Regions from separate parts of the Streptomyces sp. NPDC003036 genome, predicted to be linked through region 1. Evidence: riboswitches for the same ligand, from Rfam matches in the RefSeq annotation. Region 1 holds a riboswitch; each other region holds the start of a gene.

Region 1 (4,006 bases):
CGGGACGGCCGGGCCGGTGGACGCGGCCGTCTCCACGACGGCGCTGCACTACCTCAGCGAGCGCACCCTGCGCCGGGTCTACCGCGACCTCGCCGGGCGCCTGCGCCCCGGCGGGGTGCTCGTCAACTGCGACCACATCTGCCCCGACTCCGCCAAGCTCGGCGAGCTGGCCCTGCACATCGGGCGCCGACGGGCCGAGCGGGAACCGGCCGTCGCCGACGACGACTGGGAGACGTGGTGGTCCGGGGTCGCCGCCGACCCGGAGCTGGCGCCGCTGTTCTCCGCCCACCGCCACCACCGGCACCCGCGCTGCGAGGGCAACGACCTGACCCTCTCCGGGCACCTCGCCCTGCTGCGCGAGGCCGGCTTCGAGGAGGCGGGAGCGGTCTGGCAGTTCGGCAACAGCCATGTCCTCGTGGCCGTGCGCTGACCACGCTCGCCGACCGCGTTCCTCAACCGGGTTCGCCGGCCGGGTCCGCCGACCACGTCCCGTGGCGTCACGGCTCCTTCACGCAACCGCCCCTCCCCGCCGGTCGCGCGACCGGCGGAGCGGGGTCAGCATGGGAACGTGACGTGGGCATCGTGGACGACGGTCCGGGTCTTCGCCGGACGCGGTGGCGTGAGCACCGACACGGTCGGTGTCATCACCGGTGAACTCGACGTGCACACCACCTGGGTCGACGGCGAGGCACGGGTGGCCGTGCAGCACAGCGGGGCCTCCGACTGGTTCCCGATGAGCGGCAGCCCCGTGCCGTGCTCGTCGGAGGAGGCCAGCCGCGTGCTGCACGACGCCGTGGTGGAAGCCGTGCGGTCCGGCGGCGGGGCCACCGTCCCCCGCCCGTGAGGTCGGCGGCTCAGTACGCGCCGAAGACGTTGTCGATCGACCCGTAGCGGTCGGCGGCGTAGTTGCAGGCGGCGGTGATGTTGGCGACCGGGTCGTACGGGTCCGTCGACGTGCCGGGCACGTGGTACGCGCGGAACGTGGGGTCGATGACCTGGAGGAGACCCTTGGACGGGGTGCCCGCGGCGGCGTTGGAGTCCCAGTTGTTGATGGCCAGCGGGTTGCCGGAGGACTCGCGCAGGATGTTGCGGTGGATGCCCTCGTACGAGCCGGGAATGCCGCGCTCGGCCATGATGGCCAGCGCTTCCTTGATCCAGCCGTCGAGGTTGTTCGCGTACGTCGCGGGCTTGGCGGGCTTCGCCGTCTTCGCGAGCGCCGGCCGGGCCGTCGAGCGGCTGGCCCGCTCGGTCGACGCGGGCGCGGCGGTGGACTTCGCGCCGATGGTGAGCTTCATGCCGGGGCGGATGAGCGACGGGTTGTCGCCGACGACGGACTTGTTGTCCTCGTACAGCTTCTGCCAGCCGCCGCTGACGCCGTGGTCCTGCGCGATCTCGGAAAGGGTGTCGCCCGCGGTCACGGAATACGTGACGGGCGACGCCGGGGCCTTTTTCGCGGCGGCGGCAGGCGCCGCATTCGGCGTCGCGTTCGGTGCAGCCTCGGCCGCGGTGGCACCGAACAGGGGAAGGGCGAGTGCGGCGCCGCCCGTGCCCGCGGCGACGAAACGGCGGGCGAGCGGATTGTTCTTGGGACGGCGGTGCTTACCCTGTGCGGGCATGGCGCATTCCTCTCCGTCGCCTGCGAGGTGAGCTGTCGGGTTCGGGCTGGAGATGCCCGGCCGCGACGCGCACACGAGGGCGTGCGCACGCGACTTCACCCCGAGCCTTTCCGTTTCCGGATCGGCGGCTTACCTGGTTCCCCCGCTCCTGCCGTACGTCGGTGGGTGAGTGGGTGCGGATTCCGGGCGGCGGCAGGATTCGGCGGTCCGACCGGATTGCCGTGACGGTAAGCGAGAGCCGTGGGCGGGAACAAGCCGCGAAACGCGCACGCGTGGTTACGGAAACGCCATGAAGTGGCTGCTGTCGGAAACTCAATTCTCTTTCCCAGCAGGGGAAATAGGCCGGGGAGGGTGTTTTCCCGGGCGGCGCGAGGTGAGCCATGTCACGGCGCGCGCAAATGGCCCTCGGGGTGGCGTTGTTGAAGAAATCGCTCAAGTAAGCCCGATATCTCTGAAACCAGAGATATGCGGGCGAAAGGTGCGCCTGGTGGGACGGGGGAGCGGTGAGTGCCGTTCCGGTTACTCGCGAGGAACGTCCGACGTCAACTAGGGTGAGCGCCCCGATCGGCTCCACCTGCGGATCTCATGCGCAGGGCGGTTTCGTCATGCCGATCGAAGGAAAGGTCCTCAAACCAGGACGCACATCCAAGTGCAGGGCGACGTGGTGTCGGCAACTCCGCCAGACGTCGACTCCGTACGGGCCGACGAGGCCTCGTCCTGATACATCCGGGCTCCGAGGCGTCGGCTCCTCTCTCATTCACCTACCTCTTGTAAGGCAAGGCAGAGATGGCACGAGTCTCCCGACGGCACTCCGGGACGCAGACGCATCCCGTCGACGAACTGCTCCCCCTCCCGCAGCTCACGCTCTACGGCTTCCAGCACATCCTCGCGTTCTACGCGGCGGCCGTCATCGTCCCCGTACTCCTCGGAAACGCCCTCGGGCTCTCCGACGAGCAGTTGGTCCACCTGATCAATGCGGACCTGCTGACCTGCGGCATCGCCACGATCATCCAGGCGCTGGGCGTCTGGAAGATCGGCGCGCGGCTGCCCCTGGTGCAGGGCGTCACCTTCACCGCCGTCTCCCCCATGGTCGCGATCGGCATAGGCGCGGGCGGCGGCACCGCCGGTCTGCTGGTCGTCTACGGCGCGGTCATCACGGCCGGCATCGCCACGTTCCTCTGCGCGCCGTTCTTCGGCAGGCTGGTGAAGTACTTCCCGCCCGTCGTCATCGGCACGATCCTCACCATCATCGGCATCACGCTCATCCCGGTGGGCCTCCAGAACGCCGCCGGCGGCTCCCACCTCATCGGCGACCCCGCGTACGGCTCCGGCGAGAACCTCGCCTACGCGCTCGGCACCCTGCTCCTGATCCTGGTCGTGGTCCGGCTCGGCAAGCCGATCCTCAGCAGCCTCGCCGTGCTCATCGGGCTCATCGTGGGCACGGCCGTCGCCTGGATGCTCGGTGACGCGCACTTCGACGAGGTGGCGGACGCCGCCTGGTTCGGCGTCACCACGCCCTTCCACTACGGCATGCCGCAGTTCGAGCTGCTGCCCATCGTCGCCATGGTCGTCGTCATGCTGATCACGATGGTCGAGACGACCGGCGACGTGTACGCCATCGGCGAGATCGCCCGGAAGAAGGTCGACAGCGACACCGTCACGCGCGCGCTGCGGGCCGACGGCATGTCCACGATGCTCGGCGGTATCTTCAACTCCTTCCCCTATGTGGCATTCGCCGAGAACATCGGACTTGTCCGCATGTCCCGGGTGGTGAGCCGCTTCGTGGTGGTGGCCGCCGGTGTCTTCATGATCCTGCTGGGGCTGCTGCCCAAGGCCGGCAGTCTGGTCGCCGCGATCCCGCACCCCGTGCTCGGCGGCGCGGCGATCTCGATGTTCGGCATGGTCGCGGCGGTCGGCATCCAGATCCTCGCGAAGGTGGACCTGCGCGAGGAGCGCAACGCCATCATCCTGGCGGTGAGCCTCGGTGCGGCGATGCTGCCCACGACGGTCAAGCCGTTCTTCGAGCGCATGCCGGACGACGTGCGCGCGGTGCTGGACAGCGGCATCACGCTGGGCGGGCTCACCGCCATCGTGCTGAACCTGTTCTTCAACGCGTTCACGCGGCGCAAGGCGATGGAGATCGACTGGGAGGACTACGAGGACGAGGTCCCGCCCGCTCCGGGCGCCCCGTCCGCCTACCCCGCCCAGCCGGCCCCGGGCACCCACCCCGCCCCCGGCGCCGGCGCCACCTGGCGCTGAAAGCCCTTCTCGCGGCAGGACGGCCGACGGCCCCCGGACGATCCGGGGGCCGTCGGCCGTCCGCGCCTCGCCGGGCCTCCGGTCAGAAGCCGTCGAACGGCGGCTCGTCGCCCGCCTCGCCGACCAGCTCC
Region 2 (4,006 bases), on a different contig from region 1:
AAACCGGTAGTACTTCGACTCGTCGGAGACCTGCTCGTAGAAGCTGACCAGGCGTTCCGCGTCGTCCGGGGTGATCGGCCTGATCCGCGCGGTGCCGCCGTCGCGCAGCACGACGTCGGCTTCCCAGTGGTCGGGGTACGCATGTTCCGGCTGATCCGACGGGGTCCGCATGGGCCCAGGTTACGGTGCGGGACACCGGTCGCGGAGGTGCTGTGGACAGGGCACATTGATCAGGTTCGCGTGCACACCGGAGAACATGAGAGAGTGGTCTAGACAACCCCCTGAACTCGAAGGGCAACACCATGGCTGAGCGCCGCGTCAACGTCGGCTGGGCCGAGGGCCTGCACGCCCGCCCCGCCTCCATCTTCGTCCGTGCCGCCACGGCCGCCGGCGTCCCCGTGACGATCGCCAAGGCCGACGGCAACCCGGTGAACGCCGCGTCGATGCTCGCGGTCCTCGGCCTGGGTGCGCAGGGCGGCGAGGAGATCGTGCTCGCGTCGGACGCGGAGGGTGCGGACGCCGCCCTGGACCGCCTGGCGAAGCTGGTCGCGGAGGGTCTCGAGGAGCTTCCCGAGACCGTCTGACGGGCTTCGGGCATCGTCCCGGCCATCACCTCGGACGTCGCCTCGACATCACCTCGGACAATTACCTGTCCTCTTGCGGCGGAGCCGTATCGCCCCCGAATTCCGGGGTGATACGGCTCCGCTTTTTTGGTGAACCTTTCTGTATACGGCCGCGTTGTTAATTGCGGGCGCTCACCGTGTTGACGCGATGTTGCGGACTCCTCACACGCAGCCGGTGCGCGCCGAGTGAGCGCTCGGCGTGCAGTGCGGTCAGCGCCCGGGCCCGCTCGGCGTCACCGCGCGCCACCGCGTCGACGATCGCGCCGTGCTCGGCCCACGCCTCCACGGGCGCGGGCGGCTGGTCGACCGCGTACATCCAGGCGATCTTGTGCCGCAGCTGGGTCAGCAGGGCGGTCAGGCCCGGGCTGCCGGAGGCCTGGGCGAGCGTCTCGTGGAACCAGTCGCCGAGCGCCCGCAGGTCCTCCCCCTGGCCCCGGCGCGCCCGCTCCTGGCCCAGCCTGACCAGGCCCCGCAACACCTTGAGGTGCGCCTCGGTACGCCGCTGGGCGGCCCGCGCCGCGCCGAGCGGCTCCAGCAGCGCCCGGACCTCCAGCAGGTCGGCGGCCTCCTGCTCGGTGGGCTCGGCGACACACGCCCCGGCGTGGCGGCGGGTGGTGACGAAGCCCTCCGACTCCAGGGTTCGCAGGGCCTCGCGGACCGGGACGCGGGAGACGCCGTAGCGGCGCGCCAGCTGCTCCTCGGTGAGGCGGCTACCACGCGGGAAGACGCCGGAGACGATGTCGTCGCGAATCGCCGTGCATACCGAGTGCGCGGGAATGCGCATACCGAACCTCCGACGTAATGCGCGCGAAACAGCGTGCGTCCGACCGATTTGACGAGTGTTCAGTGACTCTATGGCACCATTCCTGAATTTCCGACGCCGGGTCGAAATCCATGGATATCTTTTGGCCAGACCGGCCGCGCCGGAGAACGGCGAAGGCCCCGGCTCGGATGAGGAGCCGGGGCCTTGTCTGTCTCGGGTCGTGCGGTCGGAGGTCAGACGTTGACGCCGTGCGAGCGCAGGTACGCGACGGGGTCGATGTCGGAGCCGTACTCGGCGCTCGTACGGGCCTCGAAGTGGAGGTGCGGGCCGGAGGAGTTGCCGGTGGAACCGGAGAGGCCTATCTGCTGGCCGGGCATGACCCGCTCGCCGACCGAGACGCTGACGGAGGAGAGGTGGCCGTACTGCGTGTACGTGCCGTCGGCCATCCGGATCACCACGTTGTTGCCGTACGCGCCGCCCCAGCCCGCCTCGACGACGGTGCCCAGGCCCACGGCGACGACCGTGGAGCCGGAGGGGGCGTGGAAGTCGACGCCGGTGTGGCTGCCGGAGGACCACATGGCGCCGCCGGTCTGGTAGCCGGTGCTGACGTAGGAACCGGCGACCGGGAGCGTGAAGGAGTTCAGGCGCTTGCGCTCGGCCTCGCGGGCGGCGCGCTCCTCCGCCTCGCGGGCGGCCTTGACGCGGGCCTCGGCCTTGCGCTTGGCCTCCGCCTCGGCCTTGGCCTGGGCGGCGGCGCGGGCGGCGGCCTCCTCGGCCTCGCGCTCCTGGGCCTCGGCCTGGGCGTCGACGGTCTCGGCGAGCGTGTCGGTGATGACCGCCTGGTTGAGGCCGGTGTCCTCCAGTGCGCGGACGTCCGCGTCGGCGGCGAGCGCCGGGGAAGCGAGGGTTCCGATGACGCCGGTGGTGGCGATGGCCGCCACGCCGGCGACGTGTGCGCTCTTGCGGCTCAGGCGGCTCGGGGCACGGTGCTTCCCGGTGGCACGGGTGAACGCCATACGGTGGCTGATCCTTTCCTTCCTTCTCGCCTACCGGGTTAGCTGACGGGTTCGGAGCAGGAAGGTCTCCTACGGGCCCCTCCGCACGGATGCGAAGGCGTCCGATTCACCCCAGGGACTTCGTGTGGGTCCCCGGCTCCCCGGGCTCGCGCCCGATGGGGATTCGGCGATGGCTGCCCGGTGCCGCGGATGCGGCGGGTACAGCGGGCGGACAGCGCATCAGACGCTAAGCGGCTGATCTTTCAATCACCAAACGGACACGGTTTTTTGTAGCGCACGCCACAGGGCAGACACGTAACCTCCCCAACAAAACGGACATGCGGTGGACCGGCGAGGGCAGCGGCAGCAGACGGCGGAACCCCGGCATCCGCATGGATGCCGGGGTTCCGCCGGTGACGCGGCCGGCGACGCGCGGCCGACCCGCCGTCAATCAGCCGGTGACGACGCTCACTTCACCGATACCGAGCGCCTCGACCGGCTCCTTGATCTGCGCGGCATCGCCGACGAGCACGGTGACGAGACGGTCCACGGGGAAGGCGCTGACGACCGCGGCCGTGGCCTCCACCGTCCCGGTCTCGGCCAGGCGGGCGTACAACTGCGCCTGGAAGTCGTCCGGGAGGTGCTGCTCGACCTGGTCGGCGAGGGTGCCCGCGACCGAGGCCGCCGTCTCGTACTTGAGCGGGGCGACGCCCACGAGGTTCTGCACGGCGACGTCCCGCTCGGCGTCGGTCAGGCCCTCGGCGGCGAGGGTGCGCAGCACCTTCCACAGGTCGTCGAGGGCCGGACCGGTGTTGGGGGTGTCGACGGAGCCGCTGATGGCGAGCATCGAGGCGCCGTTGCCTCCGGGACCGGAGCGCAGCACCTGGCCGAAGGCCCGTACGCCGTAGGTGTAGCCCTTCTCCTCGCGCAGCACGCGGTCCAGGCGCGAGGTGAGGGTGCCGCCGAGGCAGTACGTGCCGAGCACCTGGGCCGGCCAGACGCGGTCGTGCCGGTCGGGACCGACGCGGCCGATCAGCAGCTGCGTCTGCACGGCGCCGGGGCGGTCGACGATGACGACACGGCCCGTGTCGTCGGCCGTGACGGGCGGTACGGGGCGGGGCTCGGCGGTGTCGCCGGTCCAGGCGCCGAGGGTGTCGGCGAGCACCGCGTCGAGGTCGACGTCCGTCAGGTCGCCCACGACGATGGCGGTGGCCGTGGCGGGCCGGACATGGGCTTCGTAGAAGGCCCGTACGGCCGCGGAGTCGATCCGCTCCACCGTCTCGAGGGTGCCCTGGCGAGGCCGGGACATCCGGGAGTCGGCCGGGAACAGCTCCTTGGAGAGTTGCATGGCGGCGCGGCGCGACGGATTGGCGATCTCGTGCGGGATCTCGTCGAGCCGGTTGCGCACCAGGCGCTCGACCTCGCTGTCGGCGAAGGCGGGCGCGCGCAGGGCGTCGGCGACCAGGCCGAGGGCCTTGGCCAGCCGGGAGACCGGGACCTCCAGGGAGACGCGTACGCCGGGGTGGTCGGCGTGCGCGTCGAGCGTGGCGCCGCAGCGCTCCAGCTCGGCGGCGAACTCCTCCGCCGAATACTTGTCGGTGCCCTCGGACAGCGCCCGGGCCATG
Region 3 (4,006 bases), on a different contig from region 1:
GGCCGGTACCCGCGCCAGGGCCCGCGCCCGTGCCCGCGCCGGGGTTCTCGTACCGCGCGCGTTCGGGGGCGGACAGCCGGCCCAGGAGGCGCTCGGCGGCGGCGAGCTTCTGCTGGACCGTGGCCTTGTGGCGGCGCAGCTCGGCCTGGCGGGCCTCCAGTTCGCGCAGGTGGCCGCCTGATTCGGCGCGCAGCTGCGCGATCCCGGCGAGCTCGCGGCGCACGGCGGCGATGGCGTCGGCCTGGCGGGTCCCGGCGCGCTCGGCGAGGGCGGCGCCCTCCAGGTAGGCGTCCGGGTCGGTGGAGAGGGCGAGCTGGAGGGCGGGGTCGAGCCCCCTGTGCCGGTACTGGGCGGTGGCCACGGAACCGAGCGCGTTACGGGTGGCGGCGAGCCGCTCCGTCCGGCGGGCGGCCTCGTCACGCAGGGCGTCCAGCGAGGAGCGCGCCTTGTCGGCCTGCTCCTTGGCGCCGTTGTACCGCTCGGTGGCCTCCTCGGCCTCCCGGTGCAGCCGGTCCACCTCGGTCCTGATCTGGGCGGGGGAGAGGCGGGGCTCCGCGTGCCCGGCGCCGCCGAGGACCGTGGCGGTCGCCGCCCCGGCGAGGACGAAGCCGGCGGCGGTGCGCCCGGCCGCCGATCCGTTCAGGGATCTCTGCCGGGGCTTGCGGTGCTTGCGGTGCTTCGGAGGTTCTGGGTGAGCTGCCACGAGGGCGGGTCACTTCCCTTCCCTGTCACGTGTGGGTGGGGTGGCCGGCCGCCGTCCGGGAGTCGGAAGACGGCGGTGGGAGAACCGGCCACCTGGGGGAGGACGCTAAGCCCGCCGGTCACGGTGGTGAGGCGGAGTGACCGCAATTGCCCGCAGGTGAGAGTTCGGGAGCGGCTTCCGTCGGCGGCGACGCGCCTGGAACCTCACATTCCGTATCAGCTGTGACCGAGGCGACGAATGAGGCAACCCCGACCGGGGGCCGGTGCTATGGCCCCGGTTAGGCTCCGGCGCATGGACGTACTCATCAATGTCTTCGTCGCGCTGCACATCATCGGCATCGGCGCCCTGCTGGGCGGCTTCCTGTCCCAGATGAAGGCGATGGGCGCGGGCACGGCGCGCTTCAGCCCCGGCATGCTGCACGGCGCGCTGACCATGCTGGTCACGGGTGTCGCCCTGGTCGGGCTGAACCAGGCCGACGAGCAGACCGTGAACAACATCAAGATCGGCGTGAAGCTCGCGATCCTGGTCGTCATTCTCGGCCTGGTCTACGTCAAGCGGGACGAGGAGACGGTCGACAAGCCGCTGTTCGGCGCCGTGGGCGGTCTCACCGTCGCCAACATCTTCATCGCGACGCTCTGGACCTGAGGTCTGAGGTCCGGGGTCTCTCTTACGCGGGGCGCACGCAGCCGGACACCGGCATGGAGTGGACCGGCTCCTCGCGTACGTTCATCCCGGGCCGCGGGGCGTGGATCATCACGCCGTCGCCCTGATAGATGCCGACATGGCTGATGTCGTCGTAGAAGAACACCAGGTCGCCGGGGCGCAGCTCGTCCATGGAGACGCGCGTGCCGACATGGGCCTGCTCCCAGGTGGTACGCGGCAGGTCGACACCCGCCGCCTTCCAGGCCGCCTGGGTCAGACCGGAGCAGTCGTACGAGCTCGGGCCGGCCGCGCCCCACACGTACGGCTTGCCGAGCTGGGCGCGGGCGAAGGCCAGCACCTTGTCGGCTTTGGCTGCGGCGCGGTCGGGGCCCGTCTCCGTCCCGCAGGTTTCCGGTTCGTACGCCGGTTCGTACGCCGGTTCGTGCGCCGGCGTCTCCGCCGGCGTCTCCGTCCGCGATGCCAGCAGGGTGCGCGCCTCCGCGAGCTTGCGCTGCACCGTCCGCTTGCCGGCCCGCAGCGCCTCCGGGGTCTTCGCCGACTCGGCCTGCCGCGCGGCGGGCTCCGCCTTCGCCACCTCGACGACATCACTGACGGGCGTGGCGGTCGGTAGAGGTCGTGCGGGCTGGACGGGCTGCACGGGCTGGACGGGCTGGACGGGAGTGGCGTACCGCTGCGCCTGCGTACCCGTGCCGGCCTGCCGGTAGAGGTCGTCGACCTTTCTCTGCACCTCCTCGACCGTCGGCCGGCCCGGTGCGGCTTCGGCGGACTGGGCGGACTGAGCGGACAGCAGGGTCGTGACCGAGGCGATGGCGGCCGTCGTGACCCCGACGGCGGGGGAATTCGTACCAAACGAACCGAACGTACTGAACGTGCGGGTGGTGCGGCTGCGCGGCTTGCGATGCGACGCCAAGGCCGGCATCTCCTTCCGTAGACCGCCTACCGGGTCAACCGGCGGGTTCGGGCGAACGGAAGGTGCCCTACGGCCTGCGGAAACGGCCGATTCACCCCATGGTGCATGGTGGGTCCCCGGTTCCAACTCCCGTGCGGGGGAAGTGGATTCGGCGTGGGCGGTCCGATCGGCGTGGTTCGCCGATGAGGGAACGGCCCGCTTGTGCGGCACGCTAGCCAACGTGTGGTGGTGCTGTGAAGGATGATGTTCGATATGCCGGATACATTTTCGTGACCTTTACGCTGCGCTTATGCGAGGTGGCGGTGAGCGACGAAACCGGTTCGGCCCCGACTGTCAGTGGGGCGGCCTAGACTCGATAGGCGATGAGCAGCCTCTTTGACGACAGCTTCCTGGCGGACCTGCGGAACCACACCTCCGAGGAACCGCCGCCGCCCCCCGAGGACGCCGAGGACCACGCCCCGGCCCCGGAGGAGGTCCCGCACGACCTCTTCGGGGACCGTTACGACGTGCCCCCGGCCCGGGACGCGTACCACCGCGACGGCGCGCCGCGCACCGTCGTGGACCCCGCCGCGCTGCTGGAGGGGCTGAACGACCAGCAGCGCGCCGCCGTCGTCCACACCGGCTCGCCGCTGCTCATCGTCGCCGGTGCCGGCTCGGGCAAGACCCGGGTGCTGACCCACCGCATCGCCCACCTGCTGGCCACGCGGCACGTCCACCCGGGCCAGATACTGGCGATCACCTTCACCAACAAGGCCGCCGGCGAGATGAAGGAGCGCGTCGAGCAGCTCGTCGGCCCGCGCGCCAACGCCATGTGGGTGATGACCTTCCACAGCGCGTGCGTGCGCATCCTGCGCCGCGAGTCGAAGAGGCTCGGCTTCACGTCGTCCTTCTCGATCTACGACGCCGCCGACTCCAAGCGCCTCATGGCGCTGGTCTGCCGCGACCTGGACCTGGACCCGAAGAAGTTCCCGCCGAAGTCCTTCAGCGCCAAGATCTCCAACCTGAAGAACGAGCTGATCGACGAGGAGACCTTCGCCGACCAGGCCGCCGACGGGTTCGAGAAGACGCTCGCCGAGGCGTACCGCATGTACCAGGCGCGGCTGCGCGAGGCCAACGCCCTGGACTTCGACGACATCATCATGACGACGGTCCACCTGCTCCAGGCGTTCCCGGACGTCGCCGAGCACTACCGCCGCCGCTTCCGCCACGTCCTCGTCGACGAGTACCAGGACACCAACCACGCCCAGTACACGCTCGTACGCGAACTGGTGGGCACCGGTTACGAGGACCTGGACCCGGCCGAGCTGTGCGTCGTGGGTGACGCCGACCAGTCGATCTACGCCTTCCGCGGCGCGACCATCCGCAACATCCTCCAGTTCGAGGAGGACTACCCCGACGCGACGACGATCCTGCTGGAGCAGAACTACCGCTCCACGCAGACCATCCTCTCCGCCGCCAACGCGGTGATCGAGCGCAACGAGAGCCGCCGCCCCAAGAACCTGTGGACGAACGCCGGCCCCGGGACGCGCATCATCGGGTACGTCGCGGACACCGAGCACGACGAGGCGCAGTTCGTCGCCGACGAGATCGACCGGCTGACGGACGCGGGCGAGGCGAAGGCCGGCGACGTCGCGATCTTCTACCGGACGAACGCCCAGTCCCGTGTCTTCGAGGAGATCTTCATCCGCGTCGGCCTGCCGTACAAGGTCGTCGGCGGCGTCCGCTTCTAC
Region 4 (4,006 bases), on a different contig from region 1:
TCGCCGACCAGCTGCACCTTGGCGCCCAGCTTCTCGGTGATGGTCTTCCAGCCGTCCCAGTCGTCCTCGAACAGCGGGTCCTCGATGGAGACCAGCGGGTACGCCTCGACGAGCTCGGCGTAGTAGTCGGTCATCTCGGCGGCCGAGCGGGACTTGCCCTCGAACTCGTACGCGCCGTCCTTGTAGAACTCGGACGCGGCGACGTCGAGCGCCAGCGCGATGTCCTTGCCCGGGGTGTAGCCGGCCTGCTTGATGGCCTCGAGGATGAGGTCGAGGGCGGCGCGGTTGGAGTCGAGGTTCGGGGCGAAGCCGCCCTCGTCGCCCAGACCCGTGGACAGGCCCTTGTCCTTCAGGACCTTCTTCAGGGTGTGGTAGACCTCGGCGCCCCAGCGCAGCGCCTCGGAGAAGGACTCCGCGCCGATCGGGGCGATCATGAACTCCTGGATGTCCACGTTGGAGTCGGCGTGCGAGCCGCCGTTCAGGATGTTCATCATCGGAACGGGCAGCAGGTGCGCGTTCGGGCCGCCCAGGTAGCGGAAGAGCGGCAGGTCGGACGCCTCGGAGGCGGCGTGCGCGACGGCGAGGGAGACGCCGAGGATGGCGTTGGCGCCGAGCGACGACTTGTCGGGCGTGGCGTCCAGGTCGAACATCGCCTGGTCGATCAGCCGCTGCTCCGTGGCGTCGTAGCCGACGAGCTCCGGGCCGATCTGCTCGATGACGGCGAGGACGGCCTTCTCGACACCCTTGCCGAGGTAGCGGTCCTTGTCACCGTCGCGGAGCTCGAGGGCCTCGAACGCACCGGTGGAGGCACCGGACGGGACGGCAGCACGGCCGGTGCTGCCGTCGTCGAGGCCGACCTCGACCTCGACCGTGGGGTTGCCTCGGGAGTCCAGGATTTCCCGGGCTACGACGACGTCGATGGACGGCACGAGCATCTCCTTCTGGGATGTGACGCAATGTGTGACGCGAGCGGTGCAGGGTGCAGGGTCTCTTTGGCCTTGCGCCGTGCGACAAGAGCCTATCCGGCCGGGGGGCCGGGGCCAGCCGACGCCCGCCTCGTGGGACGAAAAACGACCCAAGGGCCCTGTTTACGGGGCAAAAGCCCACAAGGTTTACCTGCCGGTAACCGCGAAGGCCCCGGCCCGCCGCCGCATGGGCGACTCGGGCCGGGGCCGTCGGGGGGTCAGCTCAGGTGGAGCTGCTGGCCCGGGTAGATGAGGTCGGCGTCCTCGACGATGTCCTTGTTCAGCTCGAAGAGCTTCTGCCAGCCGCCTTCGACGTTCTCCGCCTCGGCGATGGTGCTGAGGGTGTCGCCGGCCTTCACCTTGTACTCGCCGTCGCCCTTGGCGACCTTCTTGCCGGTCGGGGTGGTGACGGTCTTCTTCGCCTCGGCCTTGGGCGCGGCCTTGGGGGCCTCCCCGGCCTTGGGCGCGGCCTTCGGCGCGGTGCGCTGCTCGCTGCGGGTGGTGGGCTGCTCGGCCGTGCGCTCGGCGGCGCCGCCGTCGTACGCGGCGTTGGACAGGCCCACGCCGCACACCGGCCACGCGCCCTTGCCCTGGCCGTCCAGGACCTTCTCGGCGATCTCGATCTGCTGCGCCTTGCTGGCCTGGTCGGCGGTGGCGGCGTACGCGGTGCCGCCGTACGCGGCCCAGGTGGAGGCCGAGAACTGCAGGCCGCCGTAGTAGCCGTTGCCGGTGTTGATGGACCAGTTGCCGCCGGACTCGCACTGGGCGACCTTGTCCCACTCGGCGGAGGTGGCCGCCGAGGCGGAGGTGGCGCCCATCAGCGGGGCGGCCACGGCGACGCCGGTGATGCCGGCGAACGCGGCGAAACGGACCGCCTTGGACGGGCGACGGTGCTTGGCCTTGCCGGAAACCTTGCTGGAAAACAGCATGGAGATTCTCCTCACCGACGCCTGCGAGGTGAGCTGTCGGGTTAGGGCTGATGAGCTGCCCCGCCGCGCGACTCGCGCGGCCTCACCCCAAGCCGGCTCACGGACCGTCCTTCGACGGCCGGGGGCCGGCACCTACCTTGGGTCCCCCGCTCCTGCCTTCGGCGCATGACGCGACGACTGTTCCCTTGCGTCCGGCGGCAGGATTCGGCGTACCGGTCGAAGGGGCCCGCGATGGCGAGCGATGAAGACCGTAATCACAGAGCCCGGTGAAGTTCAAAGACGGACATCCGGGTCAATCCGCCCCTACCGCCCTGCGCTTGACGGACGTTTGCGCAGGTGAGGGGCGGATCGGACACATCGTGCGTTCGTGAGGCGCCAGTTGGCACAAAGAGACTCATGTCTCACTGACGCAGACCCGGACATAGGGGTACCAACACCCCCGCCACCTAGCGCTGCGCGGGGGCCAGATCGAGGCTCTGGCCGGGCAGGATGAGGTCCGGATCGGCGCCCACGGTCTGGCGGTTGGCGTCATAGAGGGCGGTCCAGCCGCCTTCGAGGTCCTTCGCCGCGGCGATGGCGGAGAGGCTGTCGCCGGGGCGGACGGTGTACGCGCCCGGCTGGGCGTCCGCCAGGTCGCGTGTCGCGCCGTCACCTCGCGAGGTGTGGCCGTCCGTTTCGCGCCCGCTGACCGAATTGTCGGCGCTCGTGGGGTTCTCGGCCTCCGGCGCGGCCGGGTCGGTCGCGGTCGGGTCCGTCGCCGCCGGGGGCTCCGCCGGGTCGGGCGCGCCGCGGTGCTTGCCGTTGCCGGGGACGGGCGGGGCGGCCGGGGCCGACGTCTCCGGCGCGGCGTCCGGCGTGGTGGGCGCGGCGGGCTCGGCCGGCAGGAGGCTCTCGACCGGGTCGGCGGGGGTCACCGGCTCGGTGGGCTCCACCGGCTGGCCGGCGTCGGCCGGAGCGGACGCGCCGGGAGCGGCGTCCGGGGCGGCCTCGGGCGTCGCGGTGCCGGAGGACGCGTCGGGCGTGGCGTCCGGCTTCGCCCCGGTGGCGCCGCCCAGGCCCACGATGGGGGCGCAGGTCTCCCAGGTCTTGACGCCTGTCGCGGCGTAGACCTGCTCCGCGACGGCTATCTGCTGGGCGCGGCTGGCGAGGTCGGGGCGCAGGGCGTACTGCTTGCCGCCGTACGCGTCCCAGGTCTCCTGCGAGAGCTGGAGTCCGCCGTAGAAGCCGTTGCCCATGTCGGCGCTCCACGCGCCGCCGGACTCGCACTCGGCGACCCGGTCCCACGTGTGGGCGTCGACGGCCGACGCGGAGCCGGCGCCGAGCAGCGGAAGGGCGATGGCGGATCCGGTCACCCCTGCCGCGACAACGATGGCGGGGGCCTGACGGGGTCGACGGTGCCTGCCGTTCCCGGAGCGCATGCGGTGTGCCTTTCGCGTGACTGCTGAGGTGACGGTGAACGTAGCGGCATTCGAACGTCAGTCACAAGTCGATGCAGGGGAGATTACGCGAAGATCACATTACTGACGGATCGTCATTTCCGGTGCCCCGCTGGGACCCCTCCCAAAGGGGGTGAACTCGACCGGGAGCGTGCGCAGTCCACGCATAATCAGCCCCCCGCGCCACCGCAAATCGGCAGGATCCACCGCGAGCCGGAGGTCCGGCAACCGGGTCAGCAGCGTCGCCAGCGCGGTCTGCCCTTCGAGGCGGGCGAGCGGCGCGCCGAGGCAGTAGTGGATGCCGTGCCCGTACCCCAGGTGCTGGTTGTCGCGCCGCGCCAGGTCCAGGGTGTCGGGCTCCGCGAACCGCTCCGGGTCCCGGTCGGCGGCCGCGAGCACCACCAGCACCGGATCGCCCGCCGCGATGCGCTCCCCGCCGATGGTGAGCTCCTCCGTGGCGAACCGCCACGTGGCGAGCTCCACGGGCCCGTCGTACCGCAGCAGCTCCTCGACCCCGGTCTCCAGCAGCCCGTGCTCGCCGGCGGCGAGGGACTCCTGGAGCCGGGCGCGCTCGCCGGGGTTGCGCAGCAGGGCGTACACGCCGTTGCCGATGAGGTTGACCGTGGTCTCGAACCCGGCGAAGAGGAGGATGAAGGCCATCGCCGCGGCTTCGTTC

The links. A riboswitch is a leader RNA that binds a small molecule or an ion and turns the genes downstream of it on or off. The one in region 1 is predicted to bind cyclic di-AMP.
Positions count from the first base shown of each region.
Region 2: it holds a riboswitch for cyclic di-AMP, as region 1 does, so the genes downstream of both, ABZX67_RS10145 (M23 family metallopeptidase) here and ABZX67_RS29165 (LysM peptidoglycan-binding domain-containing protein) in region 1, are expected to answer to the same signal.
Region 3: it holds a riboswitch for cyclic di-AMP, as region 1 does, so the genes downstream of both, ABZX67_RS28810 (C40 family peptidase) here and ABZX67_RS29165 (LysM peptidoglycan-binding domain-containing protein) in region 1, are expected to answer to the same signal.
Region 4: it holds a riboswitch for cyclic di-AMP, as region 1 does, so the genes downstream of both, ABZX67_RS20010 (transglycosylase family protein) here and ABZX67_RS29165 (LysM peptidoglycan-binding domain-containing protein) in region 1, are expected to answer to the same signal.

Region 1 covers NZ_JBEXNO010000051.1:6,794-10,799, forward strand. The annotation lists gene ABZX67_RS29155 (class I SAM-dependent methyltransferase) at 1-430, shown strand, start outside; gene ABZX67_RS29160 (hypothetical protein) at 569-844, shown strand; gene ABZX67_RS29165 (LysM peptidoglycan-binding domain-containing protein) at 855-1,616, opposite strand; cyclic di-AMP (ydaO/yuaA leader) riboswitch at 1,621-1,790, opposite strand; gene ABZX67_RS29170 (nucleobase:cation symporter-2 family protein) at 2,403-3,875, shown strand; gene ABZX67_RS29175 (transcriptional regulator) at 3,958-4,006, opposite strand, start outside.
Region 2 covers NZ_JBEXNO010000010.1:116,050-120,055, reverse strand. The annotation lists gene ABZX67_RS10160 (GNAT family N-acetyltransferase) at 1-171, opposite strand, end outside; gene ABZX67_RS10155 (HPr family phosphocarrier protein) at 303-584, shown strand; gene ABZX67_RS10150 (GntR family transcriptional regulator) at 742-1,407, opposite strand; gene ABZX67_RS10145 (M23 family metallopeptidase) at 1,620-2,402, opposite strand; cyclic di-AMP (ydaO/yuaA leader) riboswitch at 2,416-2,581, opposite strand; gene ABZX67_RS10140 (pitrilysin family protein) at 2,833-4,006, opposite strand, start outside.
Region 3 covers NZ_JBEXNO010000049.1:41,368-45,373, forward strand. The annotation lists gene ABZX67_RS28800 (NlpC/P60 family protein) at 1-703, opposite strand, end outside; gene ABZX67_RS28805 (hypothetical protein) at 995-1,348, shown strand; gene ABZX67_RS28810 (C40 family peptidase) at 1,371-2,285, opposite strand; cyclic di-AMP (ydaO/yuaA leader) riboswitch at 2,284-2,440, opposite strand; gene pcrA (DNA helicase PcrA) at 2,639-4,006, shown strand, end outside.
Region 4 covers NZ_JBEXNO010000025.1:100,104-104,109, reverse strand. The annotation lists gene eno (phosphopyruvate hydratase) at 1-929, opposite strand, end outside; gene ABZX67_RS20010 (transglycosylase family protein) at 1,184-1,894, opposite strand; cyclic di-AMP (ydaO/yuaA leader) riboswitch at 1,898-2,068, opposite strand; gene ABZX67_RS20005 (transglycosylase family protein) at 2,341-3,246, opposite strand; gene ABZX67_RS20000 (cytochrome P450) at 3,412-4,006, opposite strand, start outside.